DNA from 4 places in the Paenibacillus sp. NRS-1781 genome. Region 2 is predicted to be linked to each of the others. Evidence: riboswitches for the same ligand, from Rfam matches in the RefSeq annotation. Region 2 holds a riboswitch; each other region holds the start of a gene.

Region 1 (3,907 bases), on a different contig from region 2:
ACAATGAAACGGCTTCTTGCCATCGGGAGTCTGACGTTCATAGGTATCCGTAAGCTCAAATCCGGCAGCCTTGTAAGCCCGGATGGCGCGCCCATTCCAGGTCAGCACCTCCAGATCAATTTCATTTTCAGGGTTGCGTCGTCTGGCTTCCTCGGCAATGGCACGGACAAATTCGGCGCCTCTGCCATGCCCGCACAATCCGGGATGCATTCCCAGACCTAGCCGGGTCACGCCAAGCATCGGGAAATATTGAGCAAATCCGGTTAGTATGTTCTCGTCATCCAGTACAGCTACATATTGCTCCTCGCGGAGCGTGGGGCTTCCAAATTCGACCTCAAGCACCTTCATTTGTTCCCAGGGTAGCCAGCCGTATATATTGTAGGGTGGATCATAGCGCCACTCACATATCGCAGCCGCCTGCTGCTCGTCCATCGGCACGATTCGGTAGTTAGATATTGAGGCCGGCATGTTTTCCCATCCTCCTTTTACAATACTTAAACTATTAACAACAGATTGTAGACAAGTTGCAGGGGATTGGCAAGCGTGTTTATTTCATGCTCAAGTCGGGTATACATTCAATAAGAAGGCTTTACTGCTCATATGCTCCCTCGCCGTGACGGTAAAATCGACGATGTTCGCAAAAACTGAAACCTTTTGAGGTGTCAGTTCGTCAGTAAAATTAACGTTTCTGATGTTGCGGACATAAAAAGCCGCAATTCGATTCCGGCCAGAATCAAATTGCGGCTCAGGTTAGCTTGCTGTTCGTTAGTTATTCTACGTTGTCGTCATCAGGAGTTTCAGAAGCTACAGCGTGGTAAGCATCTGTACTCATAATTCTTTTGGCACCGACATATCGGTTAGCGTAATAATTTTCGTTCAGTGAGCTAACAACTACACCACGTGAAGATGAGGAGTGGGCAAATTTCCCTTCACCCATGAAGATACCTACATGGGAAATGCCTCTACCTGTGGTGTTGAAGAACACCAGGTCTCCAGGTCTCATTTCATCGCGGGATACGGAAGATCCCATTTTGAATTGTGATCCGGATTGATGCGGCAGTTTAATTCCCAATTTTTGATATACATACATTGTGAAGCCGGAGCAATCGAATCCGTCGAGTGTAGTGCCTCCGCTTCTATAGCTCGTTCCTTTGGTATCTTGGATCACCTGGTCCATCTTGGAGTCTGCAAATGCACTGCCGCCACCGAATGTAAAAGATGTAAAGGCAATGGCAAGACCCATGACTGCGATTGTTAGTTTCTTCTTCAAAAAAAAATACCCCTTCCAATGCCTGCGAGGTTAGCTTAAGGATTCGGTAGAAGGTTCCCCTATGATCACTCTGTTGCGAGATCAATTCACCCAAACTGGTTCCCCCGCTTCCTAGGTGCCAGGAATTAGGCTTAACTTAAGATGTGCACCTTGGAGAGCAGTATTCACGATAACGATATTTTTAAGGTAAAGGTTACAATAAAGATTACAAAGTTGTTACTATCAGTTCACTGCGATTATTGTAACAAAGTTGGCTGGCTTTGGCAAATGTTTCATCGCAAAAAGTTACAAAAAAATCTGCTCCCTTTATCGAGGGAACAGATTTTGCTAAGAGTATTCAGTTAGGTGCCGTTTACATGAATAGAAATGGATATAGATAGTCTCCTTCCGACAGCCAAAAATTGCTCAGGAGGAACGGAGTGGGGGTTCAACCTCTGCCGGAGATATCAGTATGCCATAGGCGGTACTGTGAACTGATGTGCCATAGCCTGACCAGACTGGTAACAAAATGATACGTTTGCTGGAGAATGAGTGCCAGCATGCCAGTCCAAATCATCGCCACCATGCCGAATAGGCCAAGGACAAGCAACACACCTGCGCCGAGCAGAAGCGAAATACCGATAGCCGCGAGGATTTGGCGAAAGAAGGCGAGCAGCGACGACAGTATGGCGTGACCACCTACGGTGCCTAGCTGCATGTACAGGATGCACTGGCGGATGAACCAGCCATAAGCGATCCAACCGATGGCATAGGGCAGCACATGCAGCAGATAGGCGGGAGATTGCAGCGCCCCGGCTACGATAGGGTAGAGCCTCGGTACCATCCAGAAAGCAGGGAGCAGCAAGAGCCCAAGCTCGATGACGTAATAGATCAGCGATGATAAACCATGACGTTTCATTCCACGGAAAAAAGACAGACTTTGTGGCTCGGTCGCATGGGTGTGCAGACTTTGGTATATTCCCGCCCGGATGAAGGGGGTAATCAGTATACGCAGCACCGTTGCCCCCAGTAGTATCCACAGATACATATGAACCTCCCGGTTGTCTGTCAGGGCAATCTGGCTCTCCATCCAAAATAAGGTCTGCCCCAGTTCATTTTGCCCCTGATCAGGGTAGCGCAGTAGTAGGGGAGTAACGGCGGATTGTACCACCCGATAGAGAAAAACGCCCCATAGCAGTCGATACAAAAATAGAATGATGACAATATAAAATTGTATGCGCACAAGCGCCCAGCCTTCTTTTATAACGGTACGCATCTATAGACACCTCACCATGACAGACTTCCAAGCAGTGTCTCCAGCAGCTTGGTTACACTTATGCTCCAGCGGGTCTGTGTTTTCTCGTTCAGTTCGGCCTTCAGGTTGTTGTTGATATGCTTGTTCTCCAGCGCAATCGTGTACAGTGGATCTATAATCACATGGGAGACTGGAGATGCACTGTTGAGTCGATAGGTGGTGCTTTTGCCCATGCCGTCCCAAGCCTTGAATATCGTTGTACCGTCCTTGAAGGTAATTTGAACAGGGACCTTGGGATAATCTGCCCCTTTTTTGCTGAGTGTAATGGTTGCTTCGTATCCGTTGTCCAGCTTGCGGTTCGTAATGCGATCCACTGAAAAATCCGCCATCTGGCCGTCGTATACATATTGTTCAAAATAGTGGCTCCACGAACGTCCGGTGACTCTTTCGACGATACGCTGAAAATCCTGTGAGGATGGATGCTTGAATCGGTAGGTCTGGACGTAGGTACGCATAATTCGGTCCATTTTTTTCGCGCCGACCTGGCGCTCAATGCCACGCAGCACCAGCTTGCCCCGAGAATAGGCATTTTGTGCATATTTAGCAGCTGAGCCGTACTTCCAAGACTCACGGTTTAACGGCTGCGGGGAAGATACCTGTCCAGACTGTAACGGCAAGTTGGGGATCAATCCGTATTCTTGCTCCATGAGCCGTTCCTCTGCATAAGAGGTAAAGCCTTCATCCAGCCATGGCTCCTCGAATTCGTTGTTTGCCACCATTCCATAGAAATATTGATGCCCAATCTCATGAACAACTGTCCGCTCCAGATTATACCCGGGATTCAGGTTATCCGCCGCTGCAGCCGTAATGAGTGTGGGATACTCCATGCCGCCCGCGCCGCTGCCTGCTTTGGGTGGTACAACGATGGACAGGGTCGAATATGGATAAGGCCCGTACCACTTGCTGTAATAGGAAAGAGCGGCCTTGGCTGCGCTCATATAGCGTCCCTTGAGCTCCTTGTGCGATGGATCGAGATACAGCTTGATTTTGACACCCGGCACCTCGGCAGAGGAAAATGGTTCTTCTACGGCTACAAAATTGGGTGAAGCGGACCATGCAAAGTCGTGTACGTCATCGGCGTAAAATTGATATATTTTTTGTCCATTTTGCCGGACGGCTCCACGGGTGGGGAATCCAGTTGCGGCCACGATGTATGTTTCAGGCACTCGAATCCGCACACTGTAAATTCCAAAATCGGCGTAAAATTCGGAGTTTGCATGATACTGATGCAGATTCCAGCCTTCCTCGGCGCGTCCACGCTGTCCTGCGGTTTCGTAGACGCTAAGTTTGGGAAACCACTGACCTGCCATGACAAAATCATCTGTTGCGCCCATACGTGCGAA
Region 2 (3,907 bases):
GTGTACCAATCGCATTGTATTGGATGAGTGTAGCTTCGAGTTGGTCAAATTCAAGCCAAGGGTACAAGGCTTTGGCGAGCTTAAGCAGGCGTTGGCCAGATAGGCGTGACTCTTTCACATGCTGTAGGGAAGAGCGCTGGGCGTGCAGCATTTTATCAATGAGGGCGATACGCCAACCATCATTTTGCTGAACAGCGATATAGAGGCTTTTGATAGCCATGCCATCGAGGGATGTGAACTGAGGAAGCAGATCAGTGCGTACATAGTGTTCCAAGTCTTGTAAACAGGTTAAGCGGCCATTGCGAAACAGCTCCTCCAGCCCGTAGGAACGAGTGAAGCCACCGACAGGCAGGGAAGGGTCCAACAGCAATGCGTAGTTCAGCAAACGATTGCCTTTGTGCAATGCGGTTCGCCTCCTTGGAATAGAATGTTCATGTTAAATTAAATAACTTTAAAAAGCGCATTCAGAAAAGTACTTAGAAAAAATAGAGATATTATGTAATATATATTTACACTCATAGTGCTGACATGTCAAATTAAATATTTTTATAGCTATTACATGTTATATTATATGACTTTAAAATAATTGTTGTATTTATGTTTACAAATAGAATACAAGGGAGTATAATAAATCTGTTGCCTCAAAACATTAGAATTTGCGGTCGTGGTGGAATGGCAGACACGCTATCTTGAGGGGGTAGTGGGCGTACGCCCGTGGAGGTTCGAGTCCTCTCGACCGCATTACATGCAAGACACAGTTAAAAAAGCATCCTGACACGTTTTTGACGTGATTGGATGCTTTTTTTGTTATATAAGCTGAACTAAAATATCCTTTTTCCTAGCCGCAGGAGCAGTTGCCTGGATCGGCTGCTTGTGAGAAGGTGATGAAATAGCCTGTCAGCTTTGCTGTAAAAGCTTCTCAATATCCCCCGTCAGTTTATCTGGAGTTGTCTGTGGGGCATAGCGCTTAAATACGTTACCTTCGCGTGTAATCAAAAATTTAGTGAAATTCCATTTGATCGCTTTGGAGCCTAATACGCCGGGAGCTGTTTGGGTGAGGTAGCGAAATAAAAGGTGCGCCTGATCGCCATTGACATCTATTTTGGCAAACATCGGAAATGTAACTCCATAGTTGATCTGGCAAAACTCCGAAATGTCCTCGCTGGAACCTGGCTCTTGCTTGGCAAACTGATTGCTGGGAAACCCCAAGATTTCAAGACCCTGCTCTTGGTATTGGTCATATAGTTCTTGTAGCGCCTTGTATTGGGGGGTTAGCCCGCATTTGCTGGCTGTATTCACGATGAGCAGTACTTTTCCTTCGTATGTGGACAACGGAATTACGTTCCCTTGCAGGGTTTGTGCATCATATTCATAAACGGTCATGGTTTTCCTCCTAATTTGATATTCTACAATTAAATTGTAAGAAATTTAACGAAGAGTTGCAAACCTATAAATAGATGTAATGCGCCGTTTATCAGGTGCATACAGCACTTTTTCTTTCTCTTTTACAAATAAAGGACAAAAAACGCTCCCCATACGTCAATATTGACATGCCTCTTCATTTTCGAAAAGAGATGAAAAACCGAGCTTGAAGGAGCTGGGAGAAGAATATTTATGTTGTAAGCGCTGTTATTAATCTTTTATGCTCTAAAGACCGATTTATAACCCCGCAGGTGAGCTTTACAGTGTTCCTTGCGCGGGTGTATGATTCAAGACGTAATTTCAAATGAAGTGAATGAAGCAGCAACGAATTGTCTATAGCGCTGAATTTTGCAGTTGCAAAAGCGGGGGAACCAAACGGGATCTATGCGGCTTTTAGAGGGCCGTGTGTCTCATGGGGTGAATTTTCTGGCCAAGTGCCAGAAATAGGGCGACTCTCACGTCCGAATCCGACAGCTAACCTCGTAAGCGTACAGGGAGAGGCAACAAACCGCCGTGTGCAGCCATGGTTTATTTTATCATGGTTACGTAAGAAGCCGGAGGAAAGCCTTTTTCCTTTGGCTTCTTTTTGTTGTCTTTTTATACCGGGAGAGGAGCTACTGATGGAAGGTCGGCTAATCATTGTCACTGCACCAAATGAAACGGGCAGAAATTTTGTGAAATTGCTTATGTTCAAAAAACTGGCGTTTGCGGTTCTGACGAATAGCGCTCAGGAGGAACGACAGCTCAAAAAAATGGGTGTGGAGCATGTTGTGCGCATCAATACGATGCAAGCGGGGAAATGGAATTTTCCCAAAAAAGAAATTGGCTGCGTGTATTTGTTCGAGAACAGCTTGAATCTGACGTGCCGTTTTCTGCAAATATGCCGGCCGCTGACAGCAGATCCGATCTATGTCATTACACACGGCTGTAATCCTCAAGGGATTTATCGAGGTTTGGGAGCGGACCATGTGATCTACACTTTGAACGGAGAGGTGGGTTTCCTGCTGAACGGATAGTCGCTTACGGTGTGCTGGTATACATTAAAATTTGCGAATTTAGTTGCATAGCGATTTTACGAGAGTGTCAGAATGATGAATTAAGAACGGATACGGGAGGGTATGAACATGATGGATATATACATGCTGCTGGTGATGGCTGTGAGTTATGGAATGATACTGATGCTTGTACGCTGGTGTGATGCGCAGACCTCCAAAGGAGGGCGAAAGGGATGATGGTTGTGCTTGCGCTTACGGCTATTGTATTTGTGTATTTAATCTACGCACTCCTGAATCCTGAAAAGTTCTAATCAGCTAAGCAGGATCAAGCGGGCGGGGGACAGCAGATCATGGATGAAACATCAGAGTCAGCGGGCTTTCGCAAACGTGTGCATTCGACTGGTGCGATGAACCCGTCTGTTGTCCAAACGCAGGAGTATTTTGAGGGAGGAAATAGATGATGGAGCTGCTGCAAATTGGAATTGTGATTGTGATATTGCTGCTCCTGGTGAAACCAGTGGGCACCTATATATATCATGTGTTCTCCAATGAACCAAATCGGACGGATCGAGTCTTTGGCGGGACGGAGAAGTTGATTTATAAGGTTATAGGATTGAAAAAGCTGGAGAGCATGCGTTGGACCACGTATGTGATGAGCTTTATTGCTACGAATGTCGTGCTTGTAGCGATCAGCTATGTGCTGCTGCGCTTGCAGGGACTGCTTCCCGGTAACCCGACTGGAAACGGCAATATGGAGGCGTCACTGGCCTTTAACACGGTGATCAGCTTTATGACCAATACGAATCTCCAGCATTATAGCGGAGAAAGCGGGCTTACGTATCTGACACAGATGGCGTTTGTTACGATGATGATGTTCACTTCGGCTGCTTCCGGTTTTTCGGTTGCTGCGGCTTTTATGAGAGGATTGACGCGGCGCGGAGAAGGAATGGGCAACTTTTTTCAGGATTTTATCAAAGCGATTATACGGATTTTCCTGCCACTGGCCTTTGTACTTACACTGGTGCTGGTTGGATTGAAAGTACCGCAGACGCTTCAGCCTGCGGCGGATATCACGACGCTGAGCGGAACACAGCAGCAAATGGCCTTGGGACCCGTTGCTTCGCTGGAATCAATCAAGCACTTGGGGACGAACGGGGGCGGTTTCTATGGGGCCAACTCGGCGCATCCTTTTGAAAATCCAAACCCCTGGACGAATGTGCTGGAAATTTTGGCGATGTGGGTGATGCCGGCTTCACTGCCGTATACCTTTGGGCTATTCGCTCGTAATCGCAAGCAGGGGTGGATTATATTTAGCTCCATGATGGTACTGTTTCTCGTATTCCTAGCCATTACGTACGTATCAGAGAAAACGGGTAATCCGCTGATTCAGGCACTGGGGGTGGATGCTTCTCAGGGTAGCATGGAAGGGAAAGAGGTCCGCTTCGGCATCGGACAATCGGCATTGTTCACGGCGGTGACGACGGCGGCTA
Region 3 (3,907 bases), on a different contig from region 2:
TCGTTCACTCGGTATGGGACGAGGCAAAGCTATGCGTCACGTCATTTTACCGCAAGCGTTCAAGTCTGTACTGCCTGCGATCGGCAATGAGTTTATTACGATTATTAAAGAGTCCTCCATCATTTCTACCATCGGTATCGTGGATATTATGTATCAGGCCCAAGTCATTAAGAACATCACCTACGAAGGATTAAGTCCGTTCGTCATCGCGGCTGCTATTTATTTTGTAATGACATTCAGCTTGTCGAAGCTGTTGGGTTTATGGGAAAGGAAGTTGAGAGCCAGTGATCACCGTTAAACAACTGCGTAAATCGTTCGGCAAAAGTGAAATTTTAAAAGGCATTGATATAGATATTGCCAAAGGCGAGGTTGTTGTCGTCATTGGCCCGAGTGGTTCGGGGAAAAGTACATTTTTACGTTGTATGAATCTGCTGGAGCAGCCGACCGACGGGGAGATTTTGTTTGAGGGCGAGCCGATCACAGCTCGTGGTCATAACATTAATGCGACTCGTGAGAAAATGGGGATGGTGTTCCAGCATTTCAACCTGTTCCCGCACAAAACGGTGCTGCAAAATCTGACGCTTGCGCCAACTCAGGTTAGGGGCCAGTCTGTGAAGGAAGCGGAGAAAATTGCGCTGGAGCTGCTGCGCACCGTTGGACTTGAAGACAAAAAGGCCACCTATCCAAATCAGTTATCCGGTGGACAGAAGCAGCGGATTGCGATTGCACGCGCCTTGGCGATGCAGCCGCATGTAATGCTCTTCGATGAGCCGACTTCGGCTTTGGACCCTGAAATGGTCGGGGAGGTGCTGGACGTGATGAAGAAGCTGGCTGAGGGTGGCATGACGATGGTCATCGTGACCCATGAAATGGGCTTTGCCCGCGAGGTAGGAGACCGCATTATCTTTATGGATAACGGTCAAATTGTGGAGCAAGGTACACCGGAGCAGGTTTTTGGTACTCCAAGCCATGATCGTACCCGGGATTTTCTTGCCAAGGTTTTGTAAGAAATGAGCTTGTAAAGGCTATGAAGAAAGCTCTCCGCGTTGGAAGTTTGACGGGGGGCTTTTTCTTTTTTTTGTCATCCTCGTTCATATTTTTGTAACTAATTTCGATTTCATGATGACAAAATTGTAACACATGTAGTATGATGTTCAAGGTTCCCAACATTTTCATGCAGATAAGGTTACAAAATTGTGATATTATGCAGTGAGCCAAAACTTACCGGGGCAGCAGACAGCTACGACAGACGCTGAATGCGGGACCCAAAACCATGGGAAGTGCGGGGGACGTAACAACGGCAGTAACTTCTGATCCGTCTTCATACGAATGGATGGAAGGTTGCCTAGGGGTGAATTGCATTAAGCATAGGGCTTCTCCTGAGTCCGAATCCGACAGCTAACTTCGCAGGCATAACAGAGGAGGTACATATCTTTTGAAACATCTGAAACGTATTGGAAAAACAATGAAATTTGCGGTGCTGGCAGTAGCCATTGCAGGATTGGCGCAGACAGCCGGGGTAGCCGACGCTGCTTCGCTTCATACGGCCAAGGAAGGTGACACCTTCTTTTTACTTGCTCAACGTTACGGGGTATTTGTAGAAGATCTGCAAAAGGAGAACCCGGATGTTGCCGCCAGCAATATATATGCAGGAATGCAAATTAAGGTGCCGGACGAGAACAAGTTAAAGGCCGCTTCGGATTCGAAGCCTCAGCTTCTTTCCGAGAAAGCGCCAGCAGGTGACGGTCAACAGGTTGAAGCATGGGGCAAAACATTCAACTACAGAAAAGTAGTTGACGTGAAGGCCACAGCGTATTCCGCAGCAGCCAGTGAAAATGGAAAATGGGGAGCGGTGGACTATTTCGGAAATCCGCTTAAGCTCGGTACGATTGCGGTAGACCCCAACGTAATTCCGTTGGGTACGAAAGTGTTGGTTACAGGCTATTCCCACCCGGGGCTGCCGGATCAATCTTTTGTAGCAGTAGCACGTGATAAGGGCAGCGCCATCACGGGTAAACGGATTGATATTTTCATTCCAGGCAGCCCATCTTTTGTGAGTGACTTTGGTTTTCAGAATGTGAAGCTGTATGTCATTGATAAATAGACTATGTAAGCAAATGAATTAAGTGAACATAATATATATTATGTAAACTATGATCAAATAACGTAATCGCAGGTTCAGATCATATATGGGTCTTGTCGATTAGAAAAGGGCTGTCTTGACCGCAGAATGCATCTGCTGACAAGACAGCCCTTTACTGTTATTTCCGCTCCGAGGTGTGAAGTAGCCGGGGAACCGTGACAAATTTGTAGCCCTTGGCTTTCAGCGACTGAATGAGACCCGGCAGGGATTGAACAGCGCCTTTCAGATTGGAGCTTTGACCTCCACCTGCGTGCATTAAAATGATAGAGCCTGGTCCAGTAGCCGGGATCACATTACGCTGAATTTGTGTTTTACTGAGTCCCTTCCAATCGAGGGAGTCTACGTTCCAATTGACAATCATGTAGCCGTGACGACGCGCCCATCGGATCTGAGGCTCCGTAATTTCACCATAGGGCGGGCGGATCAGCTTGGGTCGAAAGCCTACAGTGGCCTCCAAAATATGTTCTGTTTTCTTAATCTGGTTGCGAAAGCGTTCCGGTGAAGCCTTCCTAAAATCCGGATGGGTATAGGAATGGTTGCCTAAGGCATGGCCTTCACGTACGATACGGCGAATCATGCCCGGGTGTTTTTCCGCACGGTGACCGACAATAAAGAAGGTGGCTTTGATCCCATTCGCATGCAAAATGTCCAGAACCTGCGGCGTATACCGGGAATCGGGCACGTCATCAAAAGTCAGGGCAATTTGCTGAGTGTGCGGGCCGCACATTTTGAAAATATCCGCATGTTTTTTTCGAAGCATGGCTAATGTGGGAGTGGCTCGTTCTCTGCTCTTATGTGCTGAAGAAACAACAGTCGCTTCCTTGGAATGAGTCGTTCCGATATCGGGAGGCGCATCCGCGTGAACGGGAAAACTCGAAAATGCTAGTAACAGTGACATGATTGGCAATATTCCCCTGTACGGCATATGTATCCCCCTTTCCGTGCAGTGGTTCCTTCTGTTGCTTTCATTTATTATGTACCTGACATGTTGAAATTATGCCGCAGAACAGGTTAGACTATGGAGTGACTGAGTGGAAATGCCTTGTGAATCGGATGTAAGTGCAGATCACGAAGCTAAACGAACATATTCTATTAAACCTGACCGAAAACAGCAGTATTTTCGCAGCTTTTAGCCTTTAAATGGATTCGGTATCCAGTGATTACTGGTGTATAATGGGGTTGCAATTCATATTGTACAGAGATGGAATTAAAGGAAGGATGGATCAAAGTGACCGACTTGTTTACTCCTTATCAATTAAAGGGACTCTCTTTAAAAAATCGGATTGTAATGCCCCCCATGTGCCAATACAGTGTGGAGGCCAAAGATGGAAAGCCAAATGATTGGCATCATGTCCATTACGTTAGCCGGGCAGTAGGTGGCACCGGGCTGATTATTGTGGAAATGACAGCGGTCCATCCGGATGGACGTATTACAGATTATGATCTGGGTATTTGGAGTGATGAGCATATTCCTGCATACCGTAAAATAGTGGAGGAAGTCCACAAGTACGGTGCCAAAATCGGAATTCAATTAGGTCATGCCGGACGCAAGGCTGAAGATGCTGATTTGCCTGTCGCACCTTCCTCGATTGCTTTTAGCGAACGTTTCAAGGAGCCGCATGCTTTGACAACAGCCGAGGCCAGGAAGCTGGTTCAGGCTTATAAGGAAGGCGCGCGCCGCGCGGTGGAAGCCTGTTTTGATACAGTAGAAATTCATGGTGCCCATGGCTATCTGATTCATCAATTTCATTCCCCTTTAACGAA
Region 4 (3,907 bases), on a different contig from region 2:
GACGCTGGGCAAATGAAGCATGTACGACTTCGAAGAAATGCTGCTCGTCCACCACCTCTACCGGAGGCACTTCCCGCACACGCAAACGGATGACCGCCGATTCTACATTCGGCTGGGGAATAAATACCGTATTCGGTACGATGCAGACCAATTCGGGTTCGCTGTAATATTGCACTGCAATACTCAAGCTGCCGTAATCCTTCGTCCCAGGAGACGCTGCCATACGCTCAGCCACTTCCTTTTGAATCATGACGACAATATTCTCCAGAGGGAGCTTGTCCTCCAGCAGCCTCATCAGAATCGGTGTAGTGACGTAGTACGGCAGATTAGCGACGACGCTCACTTTACTGACCCCGGCAAAATCGGAAGCAAACACCTCTCGCAAATCCAGCTTCAGCACATCCCCATGGCGTACCTTCACATGCTCATAAGGGGCCAGCACCTCTTCGAGAATAGGCAAAAGCCGCTGGTCAATTTCGACAGCTGTAACTACCTTGGCCGATTGCGCCAGCTTCTCGGTCAAAGCGCCAATCCCCGGACCGATCTCCAGTGCGCCCTTCGTTTCGTCCAATCCCGCAGCATTCACGATCTTGTTCAGAATATTTTGATCAATCAGAAAGTTTTGTCCCAAGCTCTTCTTGAACGAAAACCCGTGCCGCTGAATAATTTCCTTCGTGCGCCGCGGTGTTGCTATATTTTGAATCCCTGTCATACGGATATCACATTCCTTCACTTTCAATTTGTGCCAGCGCACCGGCAAATTCCTCACGGCTGATCTGGAACACAGCGAGCCGTTTATGTAACTGCTTACCGTTACAGTAACCAATACCCAGCATATTACCCAAAGCCATACGTCGTGCAGCAGCATTCGGGTGGGTGATCAGCCCGGCGTCAATCAGGTCCGCCCAATCAATTAGCGGATCGGCCCCTTCCACCGTCGTATGCACCCGTGCCAGAGCATGTCTGATCGCTTCAGGCGAGGCATTCTCCACGCCAATATCCCCTTTGCGCGTCGCTTCTGCCTCTGGTATAAAGGCCTGCTTGCAGCCAGGCACCTTGGAGGCGATAATTTTGCGGATACGCTCCCCTGCATGATCGGGATCGGTCAAAATAATGACACCCCGCCGCTCCTGCGCCAGCGCAATTTTGCGCAGCGTCATTTTATTAATGGCTGAGCCGCCCGTTTCTATCGTATCCGCTTCGACAGCACGGCGAATAGCGACCGTATCATCCCGACCCTCTACCACGATCACTTCCTTGATCATTTGCGTTTCCCTCCACTGCTACACAGTCAGCTATATTCATCTTTCCCTGCTTTTGAAAACAAAATAAGAAGAGGGTATCCTCTTCTTAGCATGGCATAACTATGATGTTAATACTATCGCATTGCCCTAAACATATACAACACGTTTTTAGTTCATTTCAGGCTTCACGGGTCCAATCACATATACGGTTTTACCGTGCTTGCGACCAAACTGATTGGCTTGACTCAAACTCTCATAATACACATCGATTTTGTGGCCTTTAATTGCGCCACCGGTATCCTCCGCACGGCGGAAGCCCACCCCTTCAATATATACCCACCAGCCGATTGGAATCACACTCGGATCGACAGCGATGGTGCGTCCTTCCGTGACACGCGTGCCGGATGCGGTACGTGTACCGATACCTGGCTCCTGTGACGAATAGGCCGTCATGGAGACGTTTTGTAATACTTTGTTATATTTAAAATTCACACCTGCTTTACGGACAGCATTGTCCGAACTAACCCGTGTTGCCTTAACGGCATCTTCAGGACCGACAGAAGCAGCCAGAACGACCGGTTTTTTCTTCGTTCCTACCGCAATCACCTTATCCACACGATTCTGTGCGACTTCCTTGTTTACCAGCTGCTTGGATACCAATTTTCCGTCATGGTATACCTTTTGAACATGCTGGACCACAACACCCGTTTTACCGCTTTGGATGACCCGATTATCACCTTTATAGAGACTTGGATCGGCCGTTTTGATGACCTGATAAGGTACCTGTTGCTTCTGTTCAACCTGCTGTTTCTTCACACGGATGATTTTTATGTCCATGTTAGACGAAACAGAAGCATCCAGAGCAGGATAAACTTTATCATTTGACGATAATTTATAGCCCGAGGTGCGAATGGCACCCTCTACTGTATTTTCTGTTGTGTACAATTTTTTCGTCTCGTTGGCTAAGGATAATTTGACCTGATTGGCACGTTTGATGACTACGCGATCCCCATCCTGTACTGCTCCGTTCAGCGGCATCGAAACCGTATCATGCGGCTGAAGTGAAATCGAATGCTCTTTGAGCAAATCTTGGAGCTGGGATTGCCGGGTTTCTACCGCAGATGCCTTACCATCGATGACAAAAAAGACCTGTTTTTTAGATTCAGTGTACACCAGAATTGAAATCATAATCGTTAGTGCGATTAGAAAAATAGCAACCAAAGCAGCCTGGCGCACATTTTCTTGCTTCCAACGCAATACGTAAGACATGCTGGATGAGCGTGACTCATGGGTCTCCTCTTTTTGGAAAATGCCCATTTCCTCCGTCCTCCTTACATAGCCCGCCGTCTGGAGTAAGACATAGTTGAGATTGACGTGACTATAACAGATTTTCTACAAGACAAGCCCGTAATGCGACTGTCCTGCACCATGTACCCGTCTTCGCGGCATGCTGTCCTCCCCTGTTTAATCACAGTATGATGACAGATTTTCTTTTATTCACAACAAAAAAAGCCAGAAAAAGAGACTAGAGAGCTCTTTCGTGGCTTCCGGCATGTGCGAATATGCGGAAAAATCATGCACGAGATGGCTTCTCTCTTGTTACGCTTACGGGGTTAGCTGTCGGGTTCGGACGTAGAGAGACGCCCTAGCTTGGGTCAACCGCTCATGGCGGTCGCCTTCGCATTCACCCCGAAGACCCAGAAAGAAATCGAAATACGGCCCCTCCACCTGTTCAATCCCATCCGGGAAAAGAATTTCGGTCGAGCCGGCTGGACGGAAGAGACGTTCCCTTCTTGCCATACGCCGGACGTACTGTAAGCCATATCGGTTCCCCCGTTCCCTGTAAAAGGGACTCAGCGAGACTGGTTCATGAAATGAGCTGTTGATGTTTACACTCAAACAACAATTCACTGAAAAGATGATATCCTGTTTCTATGCATGTTGTAAAGCAGGTTTCAAGTACATTTTTTAAAATATTCGGTTAAAATATTGTAATATTCTCGAGTTTCCTGCAACAAATTCATGATTAGCTTCGTCTATCTCTTTATTTTGATCGATTCCTTCACTTTTTCACTTAATGTCAAATCGTTCCAAGGCATTTTGGGTCGTTATTGACACTAATTCCTCCACCGTAATTCCCTTGATTTGGGCAGCCGCCTCTGCGACCAGTCCCACGTGTGCGGACTCATTTCGCTTCCCGCGGAACGGATGGGGCGTTAGATAGGGAGCGTCCGTTTCAATGAGCAGACGGTCCAGCGGCACCTGTGCGAGTACCTCCTTTGGCTGCTTGGCATTTTTGAACGTTATGGGTCCGCCAAAAGAGAGGTGAAAGCCCATATCCAGCACCATTTTAGCCGTCTCCCAGCTTCCGGAAAAGGAATGCATGACTCCGCCAACCTCACTCGCCTTTTCTTCACGCAAAATCTTAACAATATCTTCATGCGCATCCCGGTTATGGATGACAATTGGCATGTGCAGCTCACGAGCCAGTCCAATCTGGTTGCGTAGCACCCGATGCTGTACATCCTTCGGTGATGTGTCCCAATAATAATCCAGACCAATCTCCCCGATCGCCACGACTTTCTTATGACTGCATAACGATGCAATCCATTCCAAATCCCCCTCCTGCATCGTAATCGCATCCTGTGGGTGCCATCCAATTG

Evidence for each region. Region 2 has a riboswitch for cyclic di-AMP ahead of ACIFO6_RS07185 (hypothetical protein). Riboswitches for the same ligand answer to the same signal wherever they lie in the genome.
Region 1: another riboswitch for cyclic di-AMP. It lies ahead of ACIFO6_RS17980 (C40 family peptidase); the one in region 2 lies ahead of ACIFO6_RS07185 (hypothetical protein).
Region 3: another riboswitch for cyclic di-AMP. It lies ahead of ACIFO6_RS13330 (3D domain-containing protein); the one in region 2 lies ahead of ACIFO6_RS07185 (hypothetical protein).
Region 4: another riboswitch for cyclic di-AMP. It lies ahead of ACIFO6_RS07920 (G5 domain-containing protein); the one in region 2 lies ahead of ACIFO6_RS07185 (hypothetical protein).

The regions. Positions count from the first base shown of each region.
Region 1 covers NZ_JBITPI010000048.1:14,597-18,503, reverse strand. The annotation lists gene ACIFO6_RS17985 (GNAT family N-acetyltransferase) at 1-468, opposite strand, end outside; gene ACIFO6_RS17980 (C40 family peptidase) at 770-1,270, opposite strand; cyclic di-AMP (ydaO/yuaA leader) riboswitch at 1,275-1,412, opposite strand; gene ACIFO6_RS17975 (hypothetical protein) at 1,698-2,525, opposite strand; gene ACIFO6_RS17970 (M1 family metallopeptidase) at 2,537-3,907, opposite strand, start outside.
Region 2 covers NZ_JBITPI010000017.1:53,757-57,663, forward strand. The annotation lists gene ACIFO6_RS07170 (urease accessory protein UreF) at 1-385, opposite strand, end outside; tRNA gene ACIFO6_RS07175 (tRNA-Leu) at 659-741, shown strand; gene ACIFO6_RS07180 (glutathione peroxidase) at 898-1,383, opposite strand; cyclic di-AMP (ydaO/yuaA leader) riboswitch at 1,752-1,927, shown strand; gene ACIFO6_RS07185 (hypothetical protein) at 2,043-2,438, shown strand; gene kdpF (K(+)-transporting ATPase subunit F) at 2,654-2,728, shown strand; gene kdpA (potassium-transporting ATPase subunit KdpA) at 2,878-3,907, shown strand, end outside.
Region 3 covers NZ_JBITPI010000035.1:25,859-29,765, forward strand. The annotation lists gene ACIFO6_RS13320 (ABC transporter substrate-binding protein/permease) at 1-298, shown strand, start outside; gene ACIFO6_RS13325 (amino acid ABC transporter ATP-binding protein) at 285-1,007, shown strand; cyclic di-AMP (ydaO/yuaA leader) riboswitch at 1,254-1,428, shown strand; gene ACIFO6_RS13330 (3D domain-containing protein) at 1,436-2,104, shown strand; gene ACIFO6_RS13335 (polysaccharide deacetylase family protein) at 2,262-3,068, opposite strand; gene ACIFO6_RS13340 (NADH:flavin oxidoreductase/NADH oxidase) at 3,372-3,907, shown strand, end outside.
Region 4 covers NZ_JBITPI010000021.1:12,033-15,939, reverse strand. The annotation lists gene rsmA (16S rRNA (adenine(1518)-N(6)/adenine(1519)-N(6))-dimethyltransferase RsmA) at 1-712, opposite strand, end outside; gene rnmV (ribonuclease M5) at 720-1,265, opposite strand; gene ACIFO6_RS07920 (G5 domain-containing protein) at 1,413-2,561, opposite strand; cyclic di-AMP (ydaO/yuaA leader) riboswitch at 2,831-3,113, opposite strand; gene ACIFO6_RS07915 (TatD family hydrolase) at 3,315-3,907, opposite strand, start outside.